3 regions of the Streptomyces sp. NPDC098101 genome follow, and region 2 is predicted to be linked to each of the others. Evidence: predicted binding sites of a transcription regulator. Region 2 holds the regulator's gene; each other region holds the start of a gene.
The links. The regulator HrcA, encoded in region 2, represses chaperone genes, less so after heat shock. The targets are predictions, from matches to a motif close to TTNGCACTCNGNNNNNCNGAGTGCNAA.
Positions count from the first base shown of each region.

Region 1: the regulator HrcA is predicted to act here: its motif matches at 4,001-4,027, upstream of groL (chaperonin GroEL).
Region 3: the regulator HrcA is predicted to act here: its motif matches at 1,691-1,717, upstream of groES (co-chaperone GroES).

Region 1 covers NZ_JBIWAS010000003.1:54,341-61,030, reverse strand. Annotated here, with positions in the region: gene ACIQVI_RS13100 (PTS transporter subunit EIIC) at 1-1,323, shown strand, start outside; gene ACIQVI_RS13095 (transporter substrate-binding domain-containing protein) at 1,369-2,088, shown strand; gene groL (chaperonin GroEL) at 2,206-3,834, opposite strand; gene ACIQVI_RS13085 (cold-shock protein) at 4,154-4,357, opposite strand; gene ACIQVI_RS13080 (MoaD/ThiS family protein) at 4,770-5,048, opposite strand; gene thrC (threonine synthase) at 5,091-6,377, opposite strand; SAM riboswitch class I at 6,395-6,542, opposite strand.
Region 2 covers NZ_JBIWAS010000002.1:513,411-520,100, reverse strand. Annotated here, with positions in the region: gene ACIQVI_RS09350 (AAA family ATPase) at 1-508, opposite strand, end outside; gene ACIQVI_RS09345 (hypothetical protein) at 597-953, shown strand; gene ACIQVI_RS09340 (16S rRNA (uracil(1498)-N(3))-methyltransferase) at 983-1,726, opposite strand; gene ACIQVI_RS09335 (nitronate monooxygenase) at 1,723-2,805, opposite strand; gene dnaJ (molecular chaperone DnaJ) at 2,907-4,043, opposite strand; gene hrcA (heat-inducible transcriptional repressor HrcA) at 4,044-5,063, opposite strand; gene ACIQVI_RS09320 (MBL fold metallo-hydrolase) at 5,211-5,939, shown strand; gene ACIQVI_RS09315 (DUF3097 domain-containing protein) at 5,950-6,690, shown strand, end outside.
Region 3 covers NZ_JBIWAS010000003.1:389,001-395,690, reverse strand. Annotated here, with positions in the region: gene groL (chaperonin GroEL) at 1-1,177, opposite strand, end outside; gene groES (co-chaperone GroES) at 1,284-1,592, opposite strand; gene ACIQVI_RS14855 (hypothetical protein) at 1,738-2,106, opposite strand; gene ACIQVI_RS14850 (polysaccharide deacetylase family protein) at 2,103-3,032, opposite strand; gene ACIQVI_RS14845 (SAM-dependent methyltransferase) at 3,174-4,370, shown strand; gene ACIQVI_RS14840 (polysaccharide deacetylase family protein) at 4,384-5,238, opposite strand; gene ACIQVI_RS14835 (hypothetical protein) at 5,317-5,562, opposite strand; gene tsaD (tRNA (adenosine(37)-N6)-threonylcarbamoyltransferase complex transferase subunit TsaD) at 5,574-6,689, opposite strand; gene rimI (ribosomal protein S18-alanine N-acetyltransferase) at 6,689-6,690, opposite strand, start outside.

The sequences.
Region 1 (6,690 bases), on a different contig from region 2:
GTGTCCGGGGCCCTTGTGGACAGCACCCCGGCGGGCAGTGCCCCGGCGCCCTCCGCCGACGGCCTCGCGGCGCAGGGCGCGGCGCTCAGGGCGGCCCGCAAGGCGAGGAACCGGACCCCGTTCAAGCTGTTCCTCCGCCGGATCGCGAACGTCTTCGTCCCGCTGATCCCCGCCCTCATCGGCTGCGGCATCATCGCCGGCCTCAACGGCCTCCTGATCAACCTCGGTTGGCTGCCCGGCGTCACCCCCGCCCTCGCCGCGATCGCGAGCGGCTTCATGGCCCTCATCGCGGTCTTCGTCGGCTTCAACACGGCGAAGGAGTTCGGCGGCACGCCGATCCTGGGCGGCGCGGTCGCGGCGATCATCGTCTTCCCGGGCGTCGCCAAGGTCGACGCGTTCGGCCAGACCCTCTCCCCCGGCCAGGGCGGTGTGCTCGGCGCGCTGGGCGCGGCGGTCCTCGCGGTGTACGTGGAGAAGTGGTGCCGCCGGTGGGTGCCGGAGTCCCTGGACGTCCTGGTCACCCCGACGCTCACGGTCCTGGTCTCCGGCCTGGTCACGATCTTCGGCCTGATGTTCGTCGCGGGCGAGGTCTCGACCGCGATCGGCACGTTCGCCGACTGGCTCCTCGCGCACGCCGGCGCGGGCGCGGGCCTCCTCCTGGGCGGCCTGTTCCTGCCGCTGGTGATGCTGGGCCTGCACCAGGCGCTCATCCCGATCCACACCACGCTCATCGAACAGCAGGGCTACACCGTCCTGCTGCCCATCCTGGCGATGGCGGGCGCGGGCCAGGTCGGCGCGGCCATGGCCGTCTACCTGCGGCTCCCCCGCAACGGCTCCCTCCGCCGCACCATCAAGTCCGCCCTGCCGGCCGGTTTCCTGGGCGTCGGCGAGCCGCTGATCTACGGCGTCTCGCTCCCGCTGGGCCGCCCCTTCGTCACCGCCTGCGTGGGCGGCGCCTTCGGCGGCGGCTTCGTCGGCCTCTTCAGCATGTGGGGCACCAAGGTCGGCTCGACCGCGATCGGCCCGTCGGGCTGGGCGCTCTTCCCGCTCCTCGACGGCGACAAGGGCCTGGGCGAGACGATCGCGATCTACGCGGGCGGCCTGCTCACCGGCTACCTGGCGGGCTTCGTGGCCACGTACTTCTGGGGCTTCGGCGCCCGGCTCCTGGAGGAGTTCAACGTGGACACGGAAGCGGGCCCGGAGACGCCGGTGGCCGCCTCGAAGAGCACGACGGGCCCCGGACAGGACGGTGGACGGAACCCCGGACAGCACCCCGGGCCCGAACCGGAATCGGAGCCGACCCCGGAACCGGCCAAGGCCTGAGATCCCGTACGGGAGAACCCCCGCCGCTCCCTAGACTCCACCCCCATGACGACCACCCAGCGCATCGCCGCCGACCTCGCCCCCACCGGAGTCCTCCGCGCCTCCGTCAACCTCGGGAACCCGGTGCTCGCCCAGGGCACCCCCGAGAACCCCTCCGGGATCACCGTCGACCTGGCCCGGGAGATCGGGGCGCGGCTCGGGGTCGGGGTCGAGCTGCTCTGCTTCGACGCGGCGCGGAAGTCCTTCGAGGCGATGGCGGACGGACGGGCCGACCTCTGCTTCCTCGCCGTGGACCCGGCGCGCGAGGCGGAGGTCGCGTTCACCGCGCCGTACGTCGTCATCGAGGGGGTGTACGCCGTGCCGCGCGACTCCGCCCTCACCACGGTCGGGGAGGTCGACGCCCCCGGCGTCCGGATCGGGGTCAAGAAGGGCTCCGCCTACGACCTGTTCCTGTCCCGGACCCTCACCCACGCGACCGTCGTACGCGGCGAGGAGGGCGTCGACGTCTTCCGGGCCGAGGCCCTGGAGGCGGGCGCGGGCATCCGGCAGCCCCTGACCGCGTACGTACGGGAGAACCCCGACGTCCGGCTGATCGAGGGCCGCTTCATGGAGATCCGCCAGGCGGTCGGCACCACCCTCTCCCGCACCCCGGAAACCCTCGCCTTCCTCCGCGCCACGATCGAGGAACTGAAGACGAACGGCTTCGTCACGGACGCCCTGCGCCGCGCGGGCCAGGACACGGGCCTGCTGGCCCCGCCGGCCTGACGGAAGCGGCCCCGCGCCGCCCCGGACAACGCCCGAGGGCGGCACCCCCTGGGGGTGCCGCCCTCGTTCGCGTTCAGCGATGAACCGCCGATCCCGGGATCCGGAGATCCCCGAGGATCAGAAGTCCATGTCACCGCCCGGCATACCGCCGCCGGCCGGCGCGGCGGCCTTCTCCGGCTTGTCGGCGATGACGGCCTCGGTGGTGAGGAACAGCGCGGCGATCGACGCGGCGTTCTGCAGCGCGGAGCGCGTCACCTTCGCCGGGTCGATGATGCCCTCGGCGATGAGGTCGACGTACTCGTTGGTCGCGGCGTTCAGGCCGTGGCCGACGGGCAGGTTGCGGACCTTCTCCGCCACGACGCCGCCCTCGAGGCCGGCGTTGACGGCGATCTGCTTCAGCGGGGCCTCCAGGGCCAGCTTCACGATCGCGGCACCGGTGGCCTCGTCGCCGGAGAGGTCGGCCTCGAGCTTCTCGAAGACGGTCGACGCCTGGAGCAGGGCCACGCCACCGCCGGCGACGATGCCCTCCTCGACGGCCGCCTTCGCGTTGCGGACGGCGTCCTCGATGCGGTGCTTGCGCTCCTTGAGCTCGACCTCGGTCGCGGCACCGGCCTTGATGACGGCCACGCCGCCGGCCAGCTTCGCGAGGCGCTCCTGGAGCTTCTCGCGGTCGTAGTCCGAGTCGCTGTTCTCGATCTCGGCGCGGATCTGGTTCACGCGACCGGCGACCTGCTCGCTGTCACCGGCACCGTCGACGATGGTGGTCTCGTCCTTGGTGATGACGACCTTGCGGGCGCGGCCCAGCAGGTCGAGGCCCGCGTTCTCCAGCTTGAGGCCGACCTCCTCGGAGATGACCGTGCCGCCGGTGAGGATGGCGATGTCGTTCAGCATGGCCTTGCGGCGGTCGCCGAAGCCCGGGGCCTTGACCGCGACGGACTTGAAGGTGCCGCGGATCTTGTTGACGACCAGGGTCGACAGGGCCTCGCCCTCGACGTCCTCGGCGATGATCAGCAGCGGCTTGCCCGACTGCATGACCTTCTCCAGGAGCGGGAGCAGGTCCTTCACGGAGGAGATCTTGGAGTTGACGATCAGGAGGTAGGGGTCGTCGAGCGACGCCTCCATGCGCTCCATGTCGGTGGCGAAGTACGCCGAGATGTAGCCCTTGTCGAAGCGCATACCCTCGGTGAGCTCCAGCTCCAGACCGAAGGTCTGGGACTCCTCGACGGTGATGACGCCTTCCTTGCCGACCTTGTCCATCGCCTCGGCAATGAGCTCGCCGATCTGGGTGTCGGCGGCGGAGATGGAGGCCGTGGAAGCGATCTGCTCCTTGGTCTCGACATCCTTCGCCTGCTCGAGGAGGGCGCCGGAGACGGCCTCGACGGCCTTCTCGATGCCGCGCTTGAGGGCCATGGGGTTGGCACCGGCGGCGACGTTGCGGAGGCCCTCGCGGACGAGCGCCTGGGCGAGGACGGTGGCGGTGGTCGTACCGTCGCCGGCGACGTCGTCCGTCTTCTTGGCGACTTCCTTGACCAGCTCGGCGCCGATCTTCTCGTACGGGTCCTCGAGCTCGATCTCCTTGGCGATGGAGACACCATCGTTGGTGATCGTGGGGGCGCCCCACTTCTTCTCGAGGACGACGTTGCGGCCCTTGGGGCCGAGGGTGACCTTGACGGCGTCAGCGAGCTGGTTCATGCCGCGCTCGAGACCGCGCCGGGCCTCCTCGTCGAACGCGATGATCTTGGCCATGTGAAGTGGTCCTCCCGGACATGGGGTGGATAACGCTCCAGGACCGCGCCGACGCCCGCGACGGACGGCCTCCGCGGCTCCGCGTGGTTCCTTGCCCCACCCGGACGGCGGCCTCGTCTGCCCGATCCTCGTAGCACTCTCACCTTCCGAGTGCTAACGCCAATGATTAGCACTCGCCCTAGGAGAGTGCAAGCGACTCTCGGGTTTCGGGAAGGGGGCGGGAGGGGGCGGGGCGGGGCGGGAACGCGCGAGGGGCCCGCGTCCCCTGGGGGATGCGGGCCCCTCGACGGCGTTGCGTCGGTGGCCGATCGCGCCGCGCTCAGACGGCGAGCTTGACCATGTCCGCCTGCGGACCCTTCTGGCCCTGCGAGATCTCGAACTCGACTCGCTGTCCCTCTTCGAGGCTGCGGTAGCCATCCATCTGGATCGCGCTGTAGTGGACGAAAACATCCGCACCACCGTCGACCGCGATGAAGCCGTAGCCCTTCTCCGCGTTGAACCACTTGACGGTGCCCTGAGCCATGCCTAACTCCCCTATTACTGGCCCTTGCGCGGGGCCGCACTTCACGAACCCCGGGTCAGACCCTGCGCCGGAACGCGTCGACCGCCGCTGAATGTATCTGTCCAACTGCCCTCTGCAACAGGCCATTCGGGCGAGAATTCTGGGCAGCACGGAAAGGAGGATTGGGGAGATTCCCCTGAATCGCGGGGCAAGTCGGGCCCGGCAAAGCGCGCAGAAGGTGCACAACGCGCACACAGTTTGACTGCTTCTTGTCAGGTCGAGGCGCGTTTTCATATGCGCCCGGCAAGAGCAGCGGAGGGGACTTCCCCAACTCTACCGCGCTCAACCATGCAGAATTGCCCCTTCCGCTTATGGACGCGGAAGGGGCAATTCAAGAAAGTCGGGACAACGAGAACCGCTCGGCGGAGACGGCTCAGCAGCCGCCGGCGACCGCCGGGATGATCGAGACGCCGGAGCCGGCCGGGGTGGCCGTCTCCAGGCCCTGCTCGAAGCGCACGTCGTCGTCGTTCACGTAGACGTTGACGAAGCGGCGCAGCTTGCCCTGGTCGTCCAGGACGCGGGCGGCGATGCCCGCGTGGTTCTTCTCCAGGTCCGCGATGACCTCGGCGAGGGTCGCGCCCTCGGCCTGGACCTCGGACTGCCCGCCGGTGTAGGTGCGGAGGATGGTGGGGATGCGGACGTTCACGGCCATGACGTGCTTAACCTTTCGGAGAGCCGGGGTACCGGGAGGGCTTCAGTGCGCCAGGCCGGCGTCGCGGAAGGCGTCCAGGCTCGGGCGGATGGTGACGGTCTCCCGAGAGGTGTCGGCCACCGCGTCCAGGGTCTTGAGCCCGTCGCCGGTGTTGATGACGACGGTGGTGAGCTCCGGGTCGATGAGGCCGCTCTCCACGAGCTTGCGCGCGACGCCGACGGTCACGCCGCCCGCGGTCTCGGCGAAGATGCCCTCGGTCCGGGCGAGCAGCTTGATCGCGTCGACGACCTGCTCGTCGTTCACGTCCTCCACGGCGCCGCCGGTGCGGCGGGCGATGTCGAGGACGTACGGGCCGTCGGCCGGGTTGCCGATGGCGAGCGACTTGGCGATCGTGTTCGGCTTCTGGGGCCGTACGACGTCGTGGCCCTCCTTGAAGGCGACCGACACCGGGGAGCAGCCCTCGGCCTGGGCGCCGAAGATCTTGTACGGCTTGTCCTCGACGAGGCCCAGCTTGATGAGCTCCTGGATGCCCTTGTCGATCTTGGTGAGCTGGGAGCCGGAGGCGATCGGGATGACGATCTGGTCGGGGACGACCCAGCCGAGCTGCTCGCAGATCTCGTACGCGAGCGTCTTGGAGCCCTCGCCGTAGTACGGGCGGAGGTTGACGTTCACGAAGCCCCAGCCCTCGCCGATCGGGTCGCCGATGAGCTCCGAGCAGAAGCGGTTGACGTCGTCGTAGTTGCCCTCGATGGCGACGAGGTCGCCGCCGTAGACGCCGGCCATGACGACCTTGCCCTCTTCCAGGTCGTGCGGGATGAACACGCAGGAGCGGAAGCCGGCGCGGGCGGCGGCGGCGCCGACGGCGCCGGCCAGGTTGCCGGTGGAGGAGCAGGAGAGGGTGGTGAAGCCGAAGGCGCGGGCGGCCTCGATGGCCTGGGCGACGACCCGGTCCTTGAAGGAGTGGGTCGGGTTCCCGGAGTCGTCCTTGACGAAGAGCTTGCCGGGGGCGACGCCGAGCTCGCGGGCGAGGTTGTCGGCCTTGACGAGCGGGGTCCAGCCGGGGTTCAGGTTCGGCTTCTCGGCGACGTCGGCCGGGACGGGCAGGAGGGGGGCGTAGCGCCAGATGCTGGCGGGGCCGGCCTCGATGCGCTTCCGCAGCTCCTCGGGGTCGCCGGCGGGGAGGTCGTACGCGACTTCGAGCGGGCCGAAACAGAGCTCGCAGGCGAAGATCGGGCCGAGGGCGAAGAGTTCACCGCATTCGCGACAGGAGAGCCCGGACGCGGGACCGAGGTCGACGGTGGTGGCGGGTGCGACGGTCTGAACAGCCATGGAGGCGAGGCCCTTTCTCCTCATCTTTCTCAATGGCGAATTTTTCGCCATGAGACGGATTTGGCACCTTCCCTAGCCGGGGACCTCGCTGGATGACGAGACGAACCGACTGGAGGGTTGCCGGGGCTTCAACGGGCCGTTTCCCTCTGCCCCTCTGGATGAGCGGTATTCGATTGTGGGGAGGGCCGGGACTTTCGTTCCTGCGCTCCGACGCGTACGCCACCCCGACGTGCACGGGGTCGCTGCGTTGTTCAAGACTGTAACCGAAGGCCCGGGTGCTTGGACGGCCCGTCCGAACCGCGAGATGGAGATC
Region 2 (6,690 bases):
CCAGGCGGTCCTTGACCTCCTCCATGCCGCCGACGTCGGCGAGGCGCACGGAGCCGGGGGCGTCGACGTCCCAGGCGGCCGCGTCCCCGGCGGTGCCGTCGCCGTCGGCGGCCTGCGGCTCCTCCAGGAAGCGGGGGCCGACGAGGTCCTGGACCTGCTGCTCGGCGGCGTTCCAGTCGAAGGAGGGGGTGGGGGCGTCCGGTGCGGGCTCGTCCGGGGCCGGAGTCGGGACGGGGGCTTCCGGTGCGGGCGGGGTCGCGGCCTGAGGCGTGGGCGGGGCCGGGGGCGTGGCCGGAGGCGTGGGCAGGCCCATCGCGCGGACCATCAGGGCGCGGGCGTCCGCGTCCCCGGGCGCGTGCTGGAGGGCGACGGCCGCCTCGGTGACGGCCTCGTCGTTCCGCCCCTCCGCGAGGAGGAGCTCGGCGAAGTGGAGACGCAGGGGCACGTCGCCGGGGGCGGCGGCCACGGCGGCACGGAGACTGCGGATCAGGGGGGACTCGTCGGCCATGCGGCCACCCTAAGGAGCCCCCGGGGGCGGCCGTCCACCGGGTTGGCCCCCTCTTCCTCCGTCGTGCCTCCTTCGTACACTGCGCCGCATGAGACGGGACGGGGCCCCGCGCGGGCTGACGGTGGACGGCACGGTCTGGCTCTGGAACGTCCGGCACCGGCACCCCGGCTGCCGGACCGTGCTCGCCCTGCGCCGCGCCGGACGCCCGCACGCCCTGCTCCGGCTGGTCTTCCGGGAGGCGCCGGGCCGCGCGGTGGCCGGTTTCCCGATGGGCCGGCACGAGGTGCTCGCCGCCGGGGGCGGCCGGCTCAACCTGGACGAGCCCGGGGTCGCCCGCCGGTTCCTCGACGCGGCGCTGGCCTGCGGCCTCGTCCCCGTCGCGGACGGGACGCGGGAGGAGGACGGCTGGCCGCTCTTCGACGCGCTGACGGCCGACGGACCCTGATTCCCCGTCCCTGTCGTGCCGGACGGCTCCTAGCTCCAGCGGCCCGTCCGGCCCAGGACCAGGGCCGTCGCCGCCGTGCCCGCCGTGGAGGTGCGCAGCACGCTGCGGCCCAGCCGGTACGGCTTCGCCCCGGCCGCCTCGAAGGCGGCGAGCTCCTCCGGGGATACCCCGCCCTCGGGGCCGACGACGAGGACGACCGAGCCCTTCGCGGGGAGGCCGGCGGTGGCGAGCGCGCCGCTGGGGTGGTCGCGGTCCTCGTGCAGGACGGCCGCGAAGTCGGCCCCCGCGAGGAGGGCGGCGACCTGCTTGGTCGTCATGAGGTCCGCGACCTCGGGGAAGCGGGTGCGGCGCGACTGCTTGCCGGCCTCGCGCGCGGTGGACCGCCACTTGGCGAGCGCCTTGAGGCCCCGGTCGCCCTTCCACTGGGTGATGCAGCGGGAGGCGGCCCACGGGACGATCGCGTCGACGCCGGTCTCCGTCATGGTCTCGACGGCCAGCTCGCCCCGGTCGCCCTTGGGGAGCGCCTGGACGACGGTGATCCGGGGCTCGTCCTCGGGGTCCTCGTGGACCTCGGCGACCCGCACGGTGAGGTGGTCCTTGCCCTCGGCGGCCAGCACCTCGCAGGCGGCCCAGCGGCCCCGGCCGTCGACCAGGACGAGTTCCTCGCCCTCCCGCAGCCGCTTCACGGAGACGGCGTGGCGGCCCTCGGGGCCGTCCAGGAGGAAGGTCCCGGCGCCGGGGACGGCGTCGACGACGAAGACGGGTGCGGTCACGAAGTGCTCCTGTGGGCCAGTTCCGAGAGGGCGGTGTCGAGTTCGGCGGCGAGGACCCCGACCAGCTGCCCGGCGGGGAGCGCGCGGGCGAGGCGGTGGCCCTGGCCGGCCCAGAGGGCCATGCCCTGGGCGTCCCCGGCGGTGGCGGCGGCCTTGCGCAGCGGGGCGGTGAGGTGGTGGACCTCGGGATAGGCGGCGGGGGCGTACGGGCCGTGCTCGCGCATGAAGCGGTTGACGAGGCCGCGCGCCGGGCGCCCCGAGAAGGCCCGGGTGAGGGCGGTGCGGGTGAACAGCGGATCGGTCAGGGCCCGCTTGTGCAGCGGGTGGGCGCCGGACTCGGGACAGCCGAGGAAGGCGGTGCCGAGCTGGGCGGCCCCGGCCCCGGCGGCGAGGACGGCGGCGATCTGGGCGCCGCGCATGATCCCGCCCGCGGCGACGATCGGGAGGCGGGTGCTCTCGCGGACCTGGGTGACGAGGGCGAGCAGGCCGGTGCCGGGCGCGCCGTCCTCGTCCGGGTCGTCGCGGTACGTGCCCTGGTGCCCGCCGGCCTCGACGCCCTGGACGCAGACGGCGTCGGCCCCGGCGCGCTCGGCGGCCAGGGCCTCCTCGGCGGAGGTGACGGTGACCATCGTGTACGTGCCGGCGCGGGCGAAGGCGGCGAGGGCGTCGGGCGCGGGGCAGCCGAAGGTGAAGGAGACGACGGGGACCGGGTCCTCCAGGAGGATGGCCAGCTTGGCGTCGTAGGCGTCGTCGCGGGAGTCGTCGGTCTCGCCGAGCGGGGTCCGGTACCAGTCGGCCTCTCCGGCGAGCTGGTGCCGGTAGACCTCGACGGCGGCCGGGTCGGCGGGCCGTCCGGTCTGCGGCACGAAGAGGTTGACGCCGAAGGGGCGCGCGGTGAGCCCGCGCACCTGCTTGACCTCCTGGTACAGGCCTCCGGCCGTCTTGTAGCCGCCGGCCAGGAAGCCGAGCGCCCCGGCCTCGCAGACGGCTCCGGCCAGCTCGGGACAGGAGGCGCCACCCGCCATGGGGGCCTGCACGATCGGGAACCGAGAGAGATCGTTCAGTGCGGTGGTGGACATATGGGCATCGTGTCATGCCACGGGGAGGGGTATGGAAAGGGGCGGTATCCATGTATGGACACCGCCCCTCCCCATGCGTACGGGATGCGTACGGGCTCGGCCTACCGCCCGTTGAAGGCGTCCTTCAGGCGCGAGAACAGGCCCTGCTGCCCCGGCTGGAACTGTCCCGTGGGGCGTTCCTCGCCGCGCAGCTTGGCGAGCTCGCGCAGGAGGCGCTCCTGCTCCGCGTCGAGCTTGCCCGGGGTCTGGACCTCGACGTGCACGATCAGGTCGCCCCGGCCGTTGCCGCGCAGGTGGGTGACGCCGCGGCCGTGCAGCGGGATCGACTGGCCGGACTGGGTGCCCGGACGGACGTCGATCTCTTCGAGGCCGTCGAGGGTCTGCAACTGGACCTTGGTGCCCAGCGCGGCCGCCGTCATCGGGAGGGTGACCGTGCAGTGCAGGTCGTCGCCGCGCCGCTGGAACGTCTCGTGCGGGGTCTCGTGGATCTCGACGTACAGGTCTCCGGCGGGGCCGCCGCCGGGGCCGACCTCGCCCTCGCCCGCGAGCTGGATGCGGGTGCCGTTGTCGACGCCGGCCGGGATCTTGACCGTGAGGGTGCGGCGGGAGCGGACCCGTCCGTCGCCCGCGCACTCGGGGCACGGGGTCGGGACGACGGTGCCGAAGCCCTGGCACTGCGGGCAGGGCCGGGAGGTCATGACCTGGCCCAGGAAGGACCGGGTGACCTGGGAGACCTCGCCCCGGCCGCGGCACATGTCGCAGGTCTGCGCGGAGGTGCCGGGCGCGGCGCCCTCGCCGGAGCAGGTCGTGCAGACGACCGCCGTGTCGACCTGGATGTCCTTGGTGGTGCCGAAGGCCGCCTCGTTGAGGTCGATCTCCAGGCGGATCATGGCGTCCTGGCCGCGGCGGGTGCGCGAGCGCGGGCCGCGCTGCGAGGCCGTGCCGAAGAAGGCGTCCATGATGTCGGAGAAGTTGCCGAAGCCACCGGCTCCGAAGCCGCCCGCGCCGCCTCCGCCGGAGGCCGAGAGCGGGTCGCCGCCGAGGTCGTAGACCTGCTTCTTCTGCGGGTCCGAGAGGACCTCGTAGGCGGCGTTGATCTCCTTGAAGCGCTCCTGCGTCTTCGGATCGGGATTGACGTCCGGGTGCAGCTCGCGCGCGAGCCTCCGGAACGCCTTCTTGATCTCGTCCTGGGAAGCGTCGCGGCGCACGCCGAGTACGGCGTAGTAGTCCGTGGCCACTTACGACTCCGCCAGGATCTGTCCGACGTAACGTGCCACTGCGCGTACCGCTCCCATCGTTCCGGGGTAGTCCATGCGGGTCGGTCCGACCACGCCGAGTTTGGCGACTGCCTCGCCGCCCGAACCGTAGCCGACCGAGACGACGGACGTGGAGCTCAGCCCCTCGTGGGCGTTCTCGTGCCCGATCCGTACGGTCATGCCCGATTCCTTGGCCTCGCCGAGCAGCTTGAGGAGGACGACCTGCTCCTCCAGAGCTTCCAGGACGGGCCTGATCATCAGGGGGAAGTCGTGTCCGAAGCGGGTGAGGTTGGCGGTGCCGCCGATCATCAGCCGCTCCTCGTGTTCCTCCACGAGCGTTTCGAGGAGGGTCGCGAGCACGGTCGAGACCGTGGCGCGGTCCTCGGTCTCCTCGAAGGACTCGGGGAGGTCCTGCACCAGCTGCGGCACGTCGGCGAACCGGCGGCCGACGACCCGGCTGTTGAGCCGGGCCCGCAGGTCGGCGAGCGAGGTGTCGCCGAAGGGCGCGGGGCAGTCCACGACCCGCTGCTCGACCCGGCCGGTGTCGGTGATGAGGACGAGCATCAGGCGGGCCGGGGCCAGCGAGAGCAGTTCCACGTGCCGGACGGTCGAACGGGTCAGCGAGGGGTACTGGACGACTGCGACCTGCCGGGTCAGCTGCGCGAGCAGCCGGACCGTGCGGCCGACGACGTCGTCCAGGTCGACCGCGCCGTCGAGGAAGTTGTGGATGGCCCGCCGCTCGGGCGTCGACAGCGGCTTGACCCCCGCGAGCCGGTCGACGAAGAGCCGGTAGCCCTTGTCCGTCGGGATGCGGCCCGCGCTGGTGTGGGGCTGGGCGATGTAGCCCTCCTCCTCGAGGACGGCCATGTCGTTGCGCACGGTGGCGGGCGACACGCCGAGCTTGTGGCGCTCCGTGAGCGCCTTGGAGCCGACGGGCTCCTCCGTCCCGACATAGTCCTGGACGATGGCGCGCAGCACTTCGAGTCTGCGTTCGCTGAGCATCGTGCGCACCTCCAGCTGGCGTCGGTCGTTCCGGTTGCTCCGCTTTTGGCACTCGCCCTGTCCGAGTGCCAGCGATCCCGGGCCAGTGTACGGCGGCACACGTCGCTCCTGGCAAGGAGGCGACGCCCCACCGGTTAGCGTCGGGGCATGGACGTCGACTGGGAAGCACGGGGATGGGAACGGCTCGCGGACGGGGTGGGCCGGCGCCGGCTGCCCGTCTGGGACGCCACGGTGGGGCTCGTCGTGGGCGAACGGGCGGTGCTGCTGTACGACACGGGGTCGTCCCTCGCGGAGGGCGCGGAGCTGCGGGCGGAGGTGGCGGAACTCACGGGCGGCCGGAGGGTGACGCACATCGCACTGAGCCATCCGCACTTCGACCACGTGTTCGGCACGGCGGCCTTCGCGGGTGCGGAGGTCTTCGGCGCGGTCGGTACGGAGGAGCTGCTCGCCCGGGAGCCGGACCGGGAGGAGCTGCGGGCGGACGGGGTGGCGCAGGGCCTCGACCCGGCGGCGGCCGCCGAGGCGGCGGACGTCCTCGTGGCCCCCCGGCACGTGGTCTCCGGCGAGTGGACGCTCGACCTGGGCGGCCGGCAGGTGCTCCTGGCCAACGTCGGCCCCGGGCACACCGGCCACGATCTGGCGCTCCTGGTGCCCGGCCCGCCGGAGGTGGTCTTCTGCGGGGACCTGGTGGAGGAGTCGGGCGAGCCGCAGGCGGGCCCGGACGCGATCCCGTCCCGCTGGCCGGACGCCCTGGACCGCCTCCTGTCGCTCGGCGGCGGGGACGCGGTGTACGTGCCGGGGCACGGTGCGGTGGTGGACGCGGCGTTCGTACGACGCCAGCGCGAGGAACTGGCGACGCGCTTCTCCGTCGCATAACGTCGCCCGAATGCGCAGCTACAACCCGGACTTGACGCCCCCCTGGAAGCGCTCGGCGCCCGTTCCCGAGGTTCCGGCCGACCGGGACCTCGTCGTGGAGGAGGTGGCGACGGGGTTCTGCGGGGCGGTGATCCGCTGCGAGGCGGGGACGGTGACCCTGGAGGACCGCTTCGGCAAGCACCGGGTCTTCCCGCTGGAGCCGCGCGGCTTCCTCCTGGAGGGGAAGGTCGTGACCCTGGTCCGCCCGGCCTCGGGACCGGCCCGCCCGACCCGTACGGCCTCCGGATCGGTCGCGGTGCCGGGCGCACGCGCGCGCGTGGCGCGGGCGGGCCGGATCTACGTCGAGGGCCGCCACGACGCCGAGCTGGTCGAGCGGGTCTGGGGCGACGACCTGCGGATCGAGGGCGTGGTCGTGGAGTACCTGGAGGGCGTCGACGACCTGCCGGCGATCGTCGCGGAGTTCGGTCCGGCGCCCGACGCCCGCCTCGGCGTCCTGGTGGACCACCTGGTCCCGGGCTCCAAGGAGTCCCGGATCGCCGCGCGGGTGACCTCGCCGGACGTGCTGGTCGTCGGCCACCCGTACATCGACGTCTGGGAGGCGGTGAAGCCGTCCTCGCTCGGCATCCCGGCCTGGCCGGCGGTCCCGCGCGGCCAGGACTGGAAGACGGGCGTCTGCCGGGCCCTGGGCTGGCCGGACAACACGGGCGCGGCCTGGCAGCACATCCTGTCGCGGGTCACCTCGTACAAGGAC
Region 3 (6,690 bases), on a different contig from region 2:
TCTTCTCCTTCAGCTCCACCTCGGTGGCGGCGCCGACCTTGATCACGCACACGCCGCCGGCCAGCTTCGCGAGGCGCTCCTGGAGCTTCTCGCGGTCCCAGTCGGAGTCCGTGGCCTCGATCTCGGCCTTGATCTGGTTGACGCGGCCCTGCACCTCGGACGAGTCGCCGCCACCGTCGACGATGGTGGTGTCGTCCTTGGTGATGGTGACGCGGCGGGCGGTGCCGAGCACGTCCAGACCGGCCTGGTCGAGCTTGAGGCCGACCTCCTCGGCGATGACGGTGGCACCCGTGAGGGTGGCGATGTCGCCGAGCATGGCCTTGCGGCGGTCGCCGAAGCCGGGGGCCTTGACGGCCACGGCGTTGAAGGTGCCGCGGATCTTGTTCACGACCAGGGTCGACAGGGCCTCGCCCTCGACGTCCTCGGCGATGATCAGGAGCGGCTTGCCGCCACCGGCCTGGATGACCTTCTCCAGGATCGGGAGCAGGTCCTGGATCGAGGAGATCTTGCCCTGGTTGATCAGGATGTAGGGGTCGTCGAGGACGGCCTCCATGCGCTCCTGGTCGGTGACCATGTACGGGGACAGGTAGCCCTTGTCGAAGGCCATGCCCTCGGTGAAGTCGAGCTCCAGGCCGAAGGTGTTGGACTCCTCGACGGTGATGACGCCGTCCTTGCCGACCTTGTCCATCGCCTCGGCGATGAGCTCGCCGACCTGCTGGTCCTGCGCGGAGAGCGCGGCGACGGCGGCGATGTCGGACTTGTCCTCGATCGGGCGCGCGGTGGCGAGGAGCTCCTCGGACACGGCCTTGACGGCGGCGTCGATGCCCTTCTTCAGGGCGGCCGGGGAGGCGCCGGCGGCGACGTTGCGCAGACCCTCGCGGACCAGGGCCTGGGCGAGCACGGTGGCGGTGGTGGTGCCGTCACCCGCGATGTCGTTGGTCTTGGTCGCCACCTCCTTCACCAGCTGGGCGCCGAGGTTCTCGTACGGGTCCTCGATCTCGACCTCGCGGGCGATCGTGACACCGTCGTTGGTGATGGTGGGGGCGCCGAACTTCTTGTCGATGACGACGTTGCGGCCCTTGGGGCCGATCGTCACCTTCACCGTGTCGGCAAGCTTGTTGACGCCGCGCTCAAGGGCGCGACGGGCGTCCTCGTCGAACTTCAGGATCTTCGCCATGGGAGCGGTTCAGCCCTCTCGGAATCTGCTGGTGGAACGAACGGCGCCCCGGGGCGCCCGGGAAGGGGCCTCGGGGCGCAGCTCAAAGCCTCTGGCTCGGGATGACTTACTTCTCGACGATCGCGAGCACGTCGCGGGCCGAGAGGACGAGGTACTCCTCGCCGTTGTACTTCACCTCGGTGCCGCCGTACTTGCTGTAGAGCACGACATCGCCGGTCTTGACGTCGAGCGGCAGGCGCTCGCCGTTCTCGAAGCGGCCCGGGCCCACGGCCAGGACGACGCCCTCCTGGGGCTTCTCCTTGGCGGTGTCCGGGATGACCAGGCCAGAGGCGGTGGTCTGCTCGGCGTCGAGCGGCTGGACCACGATGCGGTCCTCGAGCGGCTTGATGGCAACCTTGGAGCTGGTGGTCGTCACGATCCGACCTCCCCCTTCGGAGATCACGGGGTTGACTGTCTGAGGTGGCGAACCAGGTGGATCCGTCGTCGCGGGTGCCGGACCTGCCCGTCGCTGTGTTGGCACTCTCCGGTGGGGAGTGCCAGAGCCGAGACTATGACCGCGATTAGCACTCGGTCAAGCGGAGTGCCAATTCATCGCTCCGTGGCGTGATCGGGTGCGCGGTTGTACGGGGTTCCGGGGCCCTCAGGCAGCGCTTCCCCTCCCGGTCCGCGGTCCGTACGGCCGCGCGTTCGACCGGCTTTCCCTCCGCCGCGGCCCGTCCGGTCCGCTCCCGGTCCCCCGGGGACGCCGGGGACACCGGGGACACCGGGGGCCGGGGCCCCATCTCCTCCGCCGCCCTCCGGCCGAGCCGCTCGATCGAGTCCACCGGCCCGGCCGGGGCGGCGCAGGCGGTGAGGGCCGGGAGGGCGAGCAGCGCTCCGGTCACGGCCAGGGCGGCGACCCGGCGCCGCCCGCGCCTCCCGGTCCTCACACGTAGTCCTCGAGCTTCGCGACCGCGTACCCCTTGGCCGTGATCACGTTCATCACGCGGCGGACCATGTCGGCCATGCTGCCCTTCCAGTCCTCCTTGCCCCGGAAGTGGGTGAGGACGATGTCGCCGGGGTGCAGGTCCCGGTCCCACTCGCGCCACTCCATGCGGTCGGGGAAGGCCTCGGCGGCCCACAGCGGGACGGCCTCGATGCCGCAGGACTTGGCCGCCCGCAGGGTGTCGTCGTTGTAGTTGCCGTACGGCGGGCGGAAGAGCCTGGGCCGCTTGCCGAACTTCTTCTCGATGACCTCCTGCATCCCGCAGATCTCACGCTCCTGCCGGGCGTAGGAGAGTCCGGGCAGGTAGCGGTGGTTGAGGGTGTGGTTGTTGAGGGCGATCCCGCCCTTCTGCGACTTCTGCATCCGGGCGAAGTAGGCGTAGTCGTCGCTGACGACGTAGTCGCTGAGGAAGGCGCTGTACGGGATCTTCAGCTCGTCCATCATCCGCAGCAGCTCGGGGTCCTTCTCCGAGCCGTCGTCGATCGTCAGGAAGACGACCTTCTCCTTGGTCGGCACGGTGGTGAAGACGGGCGGCATCCCCGCGCTCTTCGTCTCGAAGCCCTTGCGGGTGGTGATCTTCGGCTTCACGGCGGGCGGGGCGGGCGCTTCGAGCGGAGGCTTGGCCAGGCCCCACTTCTTGGCGGCGAGCGCGCGGGCGGCCTTCTGGAGACGGACCTTCTCGGCCTTCTGCGCCTGCGACTCGGGCGCGGCGGCGGCGCCCTGCTTGGGGGCCTGCTGGCCGGAGGCGGGGGAAGGCGGTGCGGTGCGGTCCGGCCCGGCGCCGGAGCAGGCCGTGGCGGCGGAGGCGAGGGCGGCGACGACGAGCGCCGCTCCGAGCGTCCGACGGGAGCGGTGCACGCCTTTGCTCATCTTTTGTTCCTTTTGTCGTACGAGCTGCATGGCGCCGCATCCTGTCAGCGCGACGGCTCCTGCGGGCCGCGACACCGCCGTACCCGGCCCACCGTCCCCCGGCCGGCCCACAAGCTCCCCGGCACCGGAACAGGGGCCAGAATGGGACGGGTGACCGACCTCGCCTCCTTCGCCGCCCTGCTCGCCCCCGAGGGGCGGGCGCTCCTCGCCGCCCTGCGCGACTACGACCCCGCCCGGGAGCTGGCGGTCGCCTCCCGGCTGCGCCGCGACCATCCCGCCGAGCTGGTCACGGCGGCGCTCGGCCAGGCGCGGCTGCGGCAGCGGGCGGTGGCGAAGTTCGGCGCGGAGGACGCGTACCGGATGTACTTCACGCCGAACGGCGTCGAGCAGTCGACGCGCGCCTCGGTGGGCGCGTACCGCGCGGCCCGGATGAAGGCGCTGGGCGTGGGGAGCGTGGCGGACCTGTGCTCCGGGATCGGCGGCGACGCGATCGCCCTCGCCCGCGCCGGGATCTCCGTCCTCGCCGTCGACCGCGACCCGCTGACCGCCGAGGCGGTCCGCGCCAACGCCGAGGCGCTCGGCCTCTCCGGCCTGATCGAGGTCCGCTGCGCGGACGTGACGGAGATCGACACGAGCCCGTACGACGCCGTCTTCGTGGATCCCGCGCGGCGCGGCGGCCGGGGCAGGATCTTCGACCCGGAGGCGTACTCCCCGCCCCTCTCCTGGGCGGTCGAGGCGGCCCGGAAGGCCCCGCGCGCGGCCCTGAAGGTGGCGCCGGGCATCCCGCACGAGGCCGTCCCTGCGGAGGCCGAGGCGGAGTGGATCTCGGACGGCGGGGACGTGAAGGAGGCGGTGCTGTGGTTCGGCACGGAGCCGGGCGCGCGCCGGGCCACCCTGCTGCCCTCCGGCACGACCGTCACCGGGCGCGGACTGCCCGACCCGGCGGTCCGGCCGGTCGGCCGCTACCTGTACGAGCCGGACGGCGCGGTGATCCGCGCGCACCTGGTGGCCGAGGTGGCCGAGGAGCTGGACGGCGGCCTGATCGACGGGACGATCGCGTACGTGACCTCGGACGTCCTGGTCCCCGCCCCGTACGCCGCCGCGTACGAGATCACCGACGAACTCCCCTTCAACCTCAAGAAGTTGAAGGCGCTGCTGCGGGAGCGGGAGGTCGGCATCCTGACCGTGAAGAAGCGGGGCTCGGCGGTCGAGCCGGAGGAGATCCGCCGCAAGGTGAAGCCGAAGGGCCCGAACGCGGCGACGGTCCTGCTCACCCGGGTCGCGGGCGCCCCGACGATGCTGATCGGGCGGCCGGTCCGGGCGGACGGGGTGCGGTGAGCCCGCCCCCGCCTCAGACGTAGTCCTCCAGGCGCGCCACCGTGAAGCCCTGCTCCTGGATGCGGCGGAGCATGGTGGCCGTCATCTCGGTCATGGTGCGGCCCTTGAGCTCGGACGGGCCGCGGAAGTGGGCCAGGACGATGTCGCCGGGGTGGAGCTTCCGGTCGCCGCGCTGGTACTGCATGTTCTGGATCTGCATGGACTCGCGCCACAGCACGATCGCGTCCACGCCGCAGCTCCCGGCCGCCGCGCGGGTGGCCTCGTTCCAGTTGCCGTACGGCGGGCGGAAGAGGCGCGGGGCCGTGCCGTACCGCTCCTTCAGCCTCTCCTGCTGGCCGCAGATCTCGCGGCGCTGGGCGTCCGGGGAGAGGGTGCGCAGGTTGGGGTGGGTGAGCGTGTGGTTGGCGACGCCGTGGCCCTGGGCGACCAGCGGGGAGAAGTAGGCGTAGTCGGCGCGGATGGCGGAGTCGGTCAGGAACATCGTGAAGGGGACCTTGAGTTCCTTCATCATCGTGACGAACTCGGGGTCCTTCTCCGCCCCGTCGTCGATCGTGACGAAGACGATCTTCTCCTCGGTGGGGATCTCGCTGATCACCGGCACCGGCTCCCCGGCCCTGCGGACCACCGGCTTCACCGCGGGCGGCGCGGGCGGCGCCGCGAAGGGCTTCAGACCCCACTTCCGGTACGCGGCGGCCGCCGCCGGGGCGCCCGGGGCCCCGCTCTCGGCGGCGGACCGGGACGGGGCCGGCGCGGACGACGCCGGCGGGGCCGGGGTGGTCACGGGGGCGGTGGGGCGCTCCGCCGTGCAGCCGGTCACCAGCAGGGCCGCGGCGGTCAGCGCCGCCCAGAGCACGATCGTCTTCTTCACGCGCCGGGAGATGCCCGGACGCCCCGAAAGGTTGCCCGAGGGTCGTACGTGTGACCGATCGGACATCCGCCCGTACGGCTACTCGACCGCCTCGAACCGCCAGCGGTGGACCGGCCGGGTGATCAGCTCCGCGTCCGGCTCGGGCAGCTCCGGCAGCTCCGCGTCGAACGCCTCCGCCTCCCACCAGGTGAGGACGAGGACCCGGTCCTGGGGCGCGCGGAAGACCTCCCGGCGCACGGGCTCGTACGCGAGGACCCGGGACCGCTCCCGGGCCCACTCCAGCAGCTCGGGGCCCCGTCCCTGCGCGGCCCGCGCCTCCCACATGAGGGTGAGCCTCACGAGTACAGGTTCTCCTTGCTGACCTCGTGCACGTGGTCGTGGTCGTGGGAGTGGCCGTGCGCGTGGGCGCCCGGCACGTGCGGGTCCGTCACCGGCAGCGAGGAGTCCGCCGACAGCTCCAGGTCGGAGGCGGCCCGGCCCCGGGCGACCATCTCGGAGCCGAGGGCCGCGACCATCGCGCCGTTGTCCGTGCACAGGCCCGGCCGGGGCACCCGCAGCCGGATCCCGGCGCGGTCGCAGCGCTCCTGGGCGAGGGCCCGCAGGCGCGAGTTCGCGGCCACGCCGCCGCCGATCATCAGGTGGTCGACGCCCTCGTCCTTGCAGGCCCGGACGGCCTTGCGGGTGAGCACGTCCACGACCGCCTCCTGGAAGGACGCGGCCACGTCCCGCACCGGCACCTCCTCGCCGGCCGCCTTCTTCGCCTCGATCCAGCGGGCCACGGCCGTCTTGAGGCCGGAGAAGGAGAAGTCGTACGCCGGGTCCTTGGCGCTGCTCAGGCCGCGCGGGAAGTGGATCGCCTCCGGGTCGCCCTCCCTGGCGAGCCGGTCGATGACCGGTCCGCCGGGGAAGCCGAGGTCGAGCACGCGGGCGATCTTGTCGAAGGCCTCGCCGGCCGCGTCGTCGATGGTGGCGCCCATCGGGCGCACGTCGGAGGTGATGTCGGTGGAGAGCAGCAGCGAGGAGTGCCCGCCGGAGACGAGCAGGGCCATCGTCGGCTCGGGCAGCCTGCCGTGCTCCAGCTGGTCGACGCAGATGTGCGAGGCCAGGTGGTTGACGCCGTAGAGCGGCTTGCCGAGGGCGTAGGCGTACGCCTTGGCCGCCGAGACGCCGACGAGCAGCGCGCCCGCGAGTCCGGGCCCGGCGGTGACGGCGATGCCGTCGAGGTCCTTCGCGGAGATCCCGGCGGTCTTCAGGGCGCGCTCGATCGTCGGGACCATCGCCTCCAGGTGCGCGCGGGAGGCGATCTCGGGCACGACGCCGCCGAAGCGGGCGTGGGTGTCGACGCTGGAGGCGATGGCGTCGGCGAGGAGGGTGGTCCCGTGGACGACGCCGACGCCGGTCTCGTCGCAGGAGGTCTCGATGCCGAGTACGAGGGGTTCGTCAGCAGCCATC